DNA from 2 places in the Methylophilus sp. OH31 genome. Region 2 is predicted to be linked to the other one. Evidence: predicted binding sites of a transcription regulator. Region 2 holds the regulator's gene; the other holds the start of a gene.

Region 1 (4,819 bases), on a different contig from region 2:
TACCGTAACCGATACGTTTGCCCAACATCATGGCGCCAATCAGCGCAGCCACACCAGCGTTGATGTGTACAACAGTACCGCCAGCAAAGTCTTTGGCACCTAATTCAGCCAGATAACCACCACCCCACACCATGTGTGCGATTGGGATATAAGCAAAGGTCACCCACAACGCCGTGAACAGCAATACGGCAGAGAACTTCATACGCTCAGCAAAACCACCCACGATCAATGCTGGTGTCAACGCAGCAAAAATCATCTGGAAAGTCAGGAAAACATATTCAGGGATAGTGCCAGACAAGCTGTCCGTTGTAATGCCTGACAGGAACGCCTTGCTCAAGCCCCCAACGATGGCATTACCTTCACTAAACGCCATACTGTAGCCGTAAGCCGCCCACAACACGGAAATCAATGAGAACACCACGAAAATTTGCATCAACACCGAAAGCATGTTTTTCTGACGCACCAAGCCACCATAGAACAGGGCCAAACCTGGGATTGTCATTAAAATTACCAACACAGTAGCCACAATCATGAATGCGGTATTACCTACATCCAATGTTGGTGCAGCCTCTGCAGCCGCTGGCGCAGCTTCTGCAGCAGGCGCTTCGGCCGCTGGTGCCGCATCAGGGGTAACTGTTTCTTGTACTGTGATCGTTTCAGTCACAGTCTCTTCAGCATAACTCACTGGGGTTGCCGCCAGGCCAATCAAGGCGACCAGTGATAACATGGAAAGAATTTTCTTCATAGCTGAAGCCCTTTCTTATAGCGCATCCGGACCGGTTTCGCCGGTACGTATACGGTAAACTTGTTCCAGATCGAAGACAAATACTTTGCCATCACCGATTTTGCCAGTTGCAGCCGCTTTCTCAATCGCATCAACGACTTGATCAAGCATGTCGTCCTTGATGGCTACTTCGAGCTTCACCTTAGGCAAAAAATCCACGACATATTCTGCACCACGATATAACTCGGTATGCCCCTTTTGACGGCCAAACCCTTTGACCTCAGTGACTGTGATGCCTTGTACGCCAATGTTGGACAAAGCCTCACGCACTTCATCAAGCTTAAATGGCTTGATTATTGCGGATACAAATTTCATTTGCTTCTCCCGTTGTTAACTCTGGCGGGCACAATGCCCGCCAGATCTAAACTTGCTTATTTAGAATGTACGACCGACCGTTAATACCAGACGACCATCATTCAGATTTTTACTTTGCGCTTTAGTGCTGGTACCTTTACCGTTAAAGCTTGTACCACCATAGCCATTTTCACCCCAGTAGCGGGAGTTGTCTGACTCAACCCAGTATACGCCGGCGTTCCAGCCTTCGGTAGCACCAATTTTGAATGCTTTACTCAGACCAATTTTCCAGTCTGTGTAGTCTGGGTTAGTAGCACCAGAAATGGAAGTACTTGGCAAGTTTACGCCGCCATCTGGGCTAAAAGATTTGTCCAGTTTACCCGCCACATTCAAACGACCAACGTGAGCAATCAATGTCAAATCCCACCATGGCAATGGATAAGCCGCGTTCAATTCAAAATAGGTAGAGCCCTTAGTGCTGCCATCCCAACCTGTAGACTTATCCGCGCCCCACCAGTCAGTCAATGTGTAAGACAACTTACCGCTTAACCAACCGTAGGATAAACCAACGTTAGCTTCATAAGTGTCCCAACTACCACCTTTAGGTGTCAATACATCATTTGGGTTAGCCGCATTTGATGCACGGTATTTTTTCCATGAACCACCTGGATACAGGTAGCCATACAGACCAGCACTCCAGCCCAAACCTTCAACAGCAGGTACGCTACCGTTGTAACCAGCATAAACATCAATTTCAGTGGTCGAATCAGGATAAGTGTTAGGTGACACGCCTGAACCCCAAACACCAGCATAGAAGCCGCTAGAATGGGTGATATCCATACCGCCTTGTGCGGTTGGTTTGTGCCATGTTTGTGAAATACCACGTGAGTAGTAATCTGATACAAAAGAAACGTTACCGGTCGCAGACCAGTCAGATTTAGCTTCTTCTTTAGCCTCTTCAGCTGCGTATGAAGCTTGTGCAAAAGATAATGCACCCAAAACTGCTGTGAGCAAAATAGATTGACGCATTTATGAGTCCTCTCTCTGTGAAAATCTTTGATCGAATTGTTGTAAACGAGAATGAAACAACATTGACCACAAAGCAAGGCACGTGCCAACCTATATAAACAAATAAAATCAAATAATTAAAATTAAAATATAAAGTTTATTATTAAAAAAACATGGTAACAAATTGTTTTTTATTAATTATGAACTTATTGTATTGGGGTAATTATATTTTCAACCCTGCTATACATGCTAAAATATTGTGCAAAGGAGTGCTTACCATGCTATTCACCAACGAAAAAATTAAAGAATTATCTTTTAAAATCAAACAACTAGTTGATTCAAGCCCCATTTCAGAGCTAGAAACCAATTTGCATGCACTATTTCAGGGCGCGCTCACCAAAATGGAACTTGTTTCACGCGAAGAATTCGATATTCAGTCAGCATTATTGGCACGTACCCAGCAACAATTGAAAACACTGGAAGAAAAAATCAGCCAGTTGGAACAGGCTCAACCAGCCAAGAAGTAAAAATTAATTTACAATTGTTAGCATTCCAATATTCAGGAGTGCGAAATGAGTCTGGCGGTGTTATACAGTCGTGCACTGAGCGGCATGGACGCGCCAGAGGTGGTGGTAGAAGTGCATTTGGCCAATGGCTTGCCAAGTTTCACCATCGTCGGCCTCCCTGAAACCGAAGTAAAAGAGAGCAAGGACCGTGTGCGTGCGGCGATACAGACGGCACAATTTGAGTTTCCTGCCCGTCGCATTACCGTCAACCTTGCGCCGGCCGACCTGCCCAAAGAAGGCGGACGCTACGATCTGCCGATTGCGCTCGGCATTCTGGCCGCCTCAGGCCAACTGCCCAAACAACAGCTGGCAAATTATGTGATTGCCGGTGAACTGGCGCTCACAGGCGCATTACGGCCAATTCGAGGCGCGCTGGCGATGACATATCAACTGCTACAAGACAAAGCGGGCACCAGAGCGGCTATCTTGCCCCAAGAAAGTGCATATGAAGCGAGCCTGGTTGAAGGCTGCACCATTTTTGCGGCAGACAGCCTGCTTGATGTATGCGCGCATTTGTCTGACAAACAATCGTTGCCACAACACCCCTTGGTCACGCCGACAATAAACACCTTGCTGCCAGATTATCAGGAGGTCAAAGGCCAGCTACGCGCCAAACGCGCACTGGAGATTGCTGCGGCCGGCCAGCACAGCCTGCTAATGAGCGGCCCACCAGGCACGGGTAAGAGCATGCTGGCGCAACGGTTTGTCGGCATCCTGCCAGAAATGACCACGCAGGAGGCGCTTGAAAGCGCATCGATTTTGTCACTGACCGGTCAGTTTCCAGCAACGAACTGGAAAAAACGCCCCTTTCGTGCACCACACCATACCGCCTCGGCAGTGGCATTGGTCGGCGGAGGCAGCGTGCCACGCCCCGGTGAAATCAGCCTCGCGCATCATGGCGTGCTTTTTTTGGATGAGCTGCCGGAGTTTGACCGCAAGGTGCTCGAAGTCTTACGCGAGCCGCTCGAAAATGGCAGCATCACCATTTCACGTGCCGCCAGGCAAGCCACTTTCCCGGCACAATTTCAGCTGATTGCCGCGATGAATCCTTGCCCTTGTGGTTATTTCGGCCATTACAACCAGCGCTGTCGATGCACGCCAGAACAGATCTTACGCTACAAAAACAAACTCTCCGGCCCCTTGCTTGACCGCATTGACATGAATATCGATGTCCCCGCCCTTAAACCCGAGGAATTGAGCCAACACCAGCCTAGTGAAAGCAGCGCCAGTATGTGCGCCCGCGTGACGCTGGCGAGACGGCGGCAAATGCAGCGCCAGCAAAAACCCAACGCAATGCTAGGCCCGCTGGAGATTGCGGATGTTTGCCAGCTCGGGGAACAAGCCAGCCAACTGCTACAAACTGCCATGCACAAGTTCTCATTATCCGCCCGCAGTTATCACCGCATTCTCAAGGTTGGCAGGACTATCGCTGACCTGGCCGATGCAGAACACATGAGTGATGCGCATATTGCAGAAGCGTTACAATATCGGCGTTATGACTATTAAGAGGGTTACGCCATGCATTTATATGATGTCAGTATCACGCCATTGCTGCGCACCTTGCAAAACCTGAAACACATCCTGCAACAAGGTGAATTGTATGCTGAGCAGAAAAAGGTGGCGCCTGAAGTGCTGCTGAACAGCCGTTTATCTGTCGATATGTATCCGCTCACCAGACAAGTGCAATTGGTGAGCGACATGAGTAAAGGTGCAGGCGCTAGACTGGCCGGATTGGAAATTCCGCAATATGCCGATGATGAAACCAGCTTTGACATGCTGTACGCCAGAATCGATAAAACCATAGATTTCCTGGCACAAATCCAACCAGAACAGCTGGAGGGGGCTGACAGCAAAGAAATCGTGCTGACGATCCGCAAAGTGGACCTGACATTTACCGGGTTGGACTACCTGCAAAAATGGGTCATGCCCAACGTCTATTTTCACACCACCACGGCTTATAACATTTTGCGCCACCTCGGTGTACCGCTTGGCAAAACCGATTATCTCGGCCAAAAACGCTAATCGCTCAGGCAGGTTTGCGCCAATAGCCAGTCGCGCCTGGCTGCGCGTTTAACATGGCCTGCCGACGCAGCGTTTCATACGCCTCAGCCTCAGAAATGCCCTGTTCATGTGCGATACGCGGCGCTTGCTGATTGGCTTGAGTCAC
Region 2 (4,819 bases):
AATGCAGAGTACGCCGAAGTCATTGGCGGCACCAAGGCTAACCCCAATGGTACCGCCGGTAGCCGCGTCAAAGCGACCATTCAGCCCAAGAACAAAACCACGCCGCCTGTGATTGATAACAAGCCAACCTCGCAACAAGGGCTGCGCATGAACCGCTCACTGCAAATCAAAGTGGAACCGGCACCCGCCGACACCACTAATGAGCCTACGAAAGCGCAACCCTAAAGACCGGCCTTATGCAGACAACAGCTTCACCAGATCATAACCACTTACGTGTCAGCCACCTGAAAAAAGCCTATCAGGGACGCACCGTGGTTAAAAACACTACACTTGAGCTACGCAGCGGCGAAGTGATTGGTTTGCTCGGCCCGAATGGTGCTGGCAAAACCACCAGCTTTTACATGATTGTTGGCCTGGTCGCACTGGACGACGGCAGCATTACGCTGAATGGGGCAGATGTCAGCCGCGCGCCCATGCACGAGCGCGCCCGCATGGGCCTGGCTTACCTGCCACAAGAAGCATCCATTTTTCGTAAAATGACGGTGACTGATAATATTTTATCAATCCTGGAAACCCGCCCTTACACGGAAGAAGAGCGTGAAGCGCGGCTGGAGTCTTTACTGGATCAATTACATATCCAGCATATCCGTCACAGCCAGGCAGTCAGCCTGTCGGGCGGCGAGCGCCGCCGTGTAGAGATTGCGCGCTGCCTGGCCACAGACCCGAAATTCATCCTGCTGGATGAGCCATTTGCCGGGATTGACCCGATTGCGGTGATTGAGATCCAGAAAATTATCCGCTACCTGAGCAGCCAGAATATCGGCATTTTGATTACAGACCACAACGTGCGTGAAACCCTGGATATTTGTGACCGGGCGTACATCGTTAATGAAGGCGCTGTGTTTGCCGCAGGCACGCCAGACGAAATCATTCAGAACGAAGGCGTACGTGAAGTCTATCTGGGCAAGAATTTTAGGCTGTAACCTGATATGAAGCAAAACCTGCAATTACGCATCTCACAAAACCTGGCGCTCACCCCGCAACTTCAGCAGTCCATCCGCCTGTTGCAGTTGTCCACGCTGGAGTTAAGCCAGGAGCTGGAAACCATCCTGCAGGAAAATCCGCTGCTGGAAATGGCAGATGGCGAAGAAGGAGAATTTGAAGATAACTCGCCATTGGCCACCAGCTCGACAGACACAGAGCAGGTGGATGCAAGTTCATTTGATGTCGCGACCCAAAACGACCTCACTCCCCCTGCAGAGAGTCTGCGTGATGAACCACGTGACGAAACGAGCGGCACTGAAGGCGAACAACCAAATCTGAATGAAGAATTCACGCCGCCCGAGTTTGAAGATGACTACGAAGAGTTTGGCAGTGCCAGCAACTGGGACGAAGCGGGCCGCAACAACCTCGATGATGAAGATAGTGACTTCTCTCGCCAGGACGCCAACAATATCAGTCTGCGCGAACACCTGATCAACCAGATGCAATTGGCACATCTATCCAAGCGTGACATGGATCTGGTGAAATTTTTGCTCGACAGCATTAACGATGATGGTTATTTAGAGCAGGATCTACAGGAGATTGTCGACCTGTTGCCGCCAGAGCTGGAAATTGAGTTACTGGAGCTGGAAACCGCACTGAAATTGATCCAGAACCTGGATCCGATCGGCGTCGGTGCACGTGACCTGCGTGAATGCATCTTGCTACAACTGCAAGTACTGCCGCCTGAGACACCTTATTTGCGTATTGCGATGGCGATTGCCAAAGATCATCTGGCATTGCTGGCCAACAAAGACTTTGTCAAATTGCGCAAGGTACTCACTTGCGACGAAGCTGCACTCAAAGGCGCGCAACAACTGATTCGCCAGCAAAACCCCAAGCCAGGCAACGAGTTTGCGACCTTTAGCCATGACCACTTTATTCAGCACGATGTCGTGGTCAAAAAAATCAAAGGCATCTGGATGGCGTCGCTCAATGATGGCGTGATCCCCAAACTACGTATCAATCAGTTGTATGCAGATATCCTCAAGCGCAACCGTGAAAGCTCCGGCCAATATCTGCAGAGCCAGATGCAGGAAGCCAAATGGATGATTAAAAATATCCAGCAACGCTTTTCTACCATCTTGCGTGTGTCGCAAGCGATTGTGGACAGACAGCGCAATTTCTTTGAACATGGTGAAATTGCCATGCGGCCCCTGGTATTGCGCGAAATTGCCGAAGAGCTCGACTTGCATGAAAGCACGGTTTCTCGCGTGACAACACATAAGTACATGCTCACGCCACGCGGTGTATTTGAACTTAAATACTTTTTTGGCAGCTCAGTCGCCACCGATGCAGGCGGCTCATGTTCTGCCACCGCCATTCGCGCGCTCATCAAACAAATGGTCGCTGAAGAAAACCAGAAAAAACCATTGTCCGACAATCAAATCACCGATACGCTGGCGCAGCAAGGCATTGTGGTTGCGCGCCGCACCATTGCCAAATACCGCGAATCGCTGAATATCCCACCAGCCAATTTACGCAAATCGCTGTAAAACAAAAAGGCCGCAAATGCGGCCTTTTTTATCGGTAACGCCTGTTTACTGGATGGTGATTTTGGCAAACTTGCGCTTGCCCACTTGTGCCACCACGGTCACCCCTTTTGCCAATGACAGGTTTTTATCGTCAACTTTTACGCTATCCAGCTTCACGCCGCCTTGTTGCACGGCACGCATGGCTTCACTGGTGCTTTCCACCAGGCCCACCTGTTTCAGCAACTGGCTGATACTGATGCTATCACCATCAATCGCTACTGCTACCTCAGGCACATCATCAGGAATCCCGCCTTTGGCACGGGTCTGGAAGTCTTGCAGGGCTTTTTCAGCCGCCGCCTGGCCGTGAAAACGGGCAACGATCTCCTGTGCAAAACCGACCTTGATATTACGTGGATTGTCGCCAGCAGCCACTTGTGCTTTCCACTGGGCGATAGTTTCCAGGGTGGCAAATGACAGCAGGTCGATATAGCGCCACATCAGTTCATCAGAAATCGACATGATTTTGGCGAAAATCGTCTCAGGCGCTTCGCTGATACCAATATAGTTACCCAAAGACTTGGACATTTTATTGACGCCGTCCAGGCCTTCCAGCAACGGCATCATCAACACGCATTGCTGCGATTGGCCAGCCTGCTTTTGCAATTCACGGCCCATGAGCAGGTTAAATTTCTGGTCTGTGCCGCCCAGTTCCAAATCGGCCTGCAAAGCCACAGAGTCATAGCCCTGCAATAAGGGATACAAGAATTCATGAATCGCGATTGGCTGGTTGCCTTTGAAACGCTTGGAGAAGTCATCGCGTTCTAGCATACGGGCGACTGTATGGCTGGCTGCCAGCCTGATCATGCCCGCGGCACCGAGGTCGCTTAACCACTTGGAGTTAAACACAATCTCAGTTTTGGCCGGGTCCAGAATCTTGAATACCTGTTCGGAATAGGTGTCGGCATTCGCCTTCACCTGTTCGACCGTTAACGGCGGGCGCGTGGTACTTTTACCCGTCGGGTCACCAATCATGCCGGTAAAGTCACCGATCAGGAATTGAATCTGGTGCCCCAGATCCTGCAACTGGCGCAATTTGTTAATCAGCACGGTATGCCCCAGATGCAAATCAGGTGCGGTGGGGTCAAAGCCTGCTTTCACACGCAAGGGTTTGCCGGTTTTCAGCTTTTCAATCAGTTCTTGCTCGATTAATAGTTCATCGGCACCGCGCTTGATAATCGCCAGTGCGTTCACAATCTCTGGACTCAGTGCTTCAGTCGTCACTGAAGCTTGGTTTACGTCTGTCATAAAGGTTCTTTTTTTGAGGCGCGCGTTGCGCACGCCTCGTCATGAAAGTAAAACAGCTATTTTAACGTAATCCCATGCATTTCTGTAAGCCAGGCATGAGCAGTGTTACACTTATGCCTTATGAATTTTTCTGCCCCACCCACTCAAACGCGCCTGTTTATCGGCCTGATGTCTGGTACCAGTCTGGATGGGGTGGACGCAGTCCTAGTCGCGCAACACGGTGAGCACCTGCAGCAACAAAGCCAGTACTTCCTGCCTTATCCGGCGGATGTCAGACAAATCCTGCTGGATCTGCATACGCCAGCCGTCAACGAATTACATACCGCCGCTATAGTGTCCAATCAGCTGGCCGACCTCTACGCAGCGGCAGTGCAAGGCTTATTGCAAACAGCCAATGTATCGGCAGAAGCCGTGACGGCGATTGGCTGCCACGGGCAAACCATACGCCACTGTCCTGATCTGGCCAACGGCCAGGCCTATACCTTGCAACTGGGTAACCATGCACGCCTGGCGGAACGCACTGGCATCACCGTAGTCGGCGACTTTCGTAGCCGCGACATTGCGGCTGGCGGGCAAGGCGCACCATTAGTGCCCGCCTTTCACCAGGCAATCTTTGCAGCACCTGACACACATCGCGTCATTTTGAATATTGGCGGCATCGCCAACCTGAGCGACTTGCCGGTGAGCGGCAAGGTGATTGGCTTTGATTCCGGCCCCGGCAACTTACTCATGGATGCCTGGACCCTGCAGCACACAGGCCAGAGCTATGATGCTGGTGGCGCCTGGGCGGTACGTGGCGATGTCAATCCAGCCTTGCTGGCCGCTTTACTTGCTGACGCCTATTTTGCCCTGCCCATCCCTAAAAGCACTGGCCGCGACCTGTTTAACCAGGCCTGGCTCCATGCACACCTGCAAGCCCATGCTGACACGCCACAGAATGTCGCCCGTACGCTGCTGGAATTGACGGCAGTGACGATCGCCAATGCCTTGAAACAGCA

Evidence for each region. Region 2 encodes sigma-54, which starts transcription at its own class of promoters, with help from an activator protein. Its sites were predicted from a motif close to TGGCACNNTTCCTGCT; they were not measured.
Region 1: OH31_RS07960 (TorF family putative porin) is a predicted target of sigma-54. The motif match lies at 2,180-2,195, and genes of this name have one in related genera.

What each region holds. Positions count from the first base shown of each region.
Region 1 is NZ_BAUS01000004.1:296,746-301,564, reverse strand. Features, by position in the region: gene OH31_RS07970 (ammonium transporter) at 1-745, opposite strand, end outside; gene glnK (P-II family nitrogen regulator) at 761-1,099, opposite strand; gene OH31_RS07960 (TorF family putative porin) at 1,160-2,107, opposite strand; gene OH31_RS07955 (accessory factor UbiK family protein) at 2,365-2,613, shown strand; gene OH31_RS07950 (YifB family Mg chelatase-like AAA ATPase) at 2,659-4,158, shown strand; gene OH31_RS07945 (DUF1993 family protein) at 4,171-4,674, shown strand; gene OH31_RS07940 (hypothetical protein) at 4,679-4,819, opposite strand, start outside.
Region 2 is NZ_BAUS01000010.1:84,579-89,397, forward strand. Features, by position in the region: gene lptA (lipopolysaccharide transport periplasmic protein LptA) at 1-225, shown strand, start outside; gene lptB (LPS export ABC transporter ATP-binding protein) at 237-983, shown strand; gene OH31_RS11960 (RNA polymerase factor sigma-54) at 990-2,537, shown strand; gene tyrS (tyrosine--tRNA ligase) at 2,583-3,821, opposite strand; gene OH31_RS11970 (anhydro-N-acetylmuramic acid kinase) at 3,942-4,819, shown strand, end outside.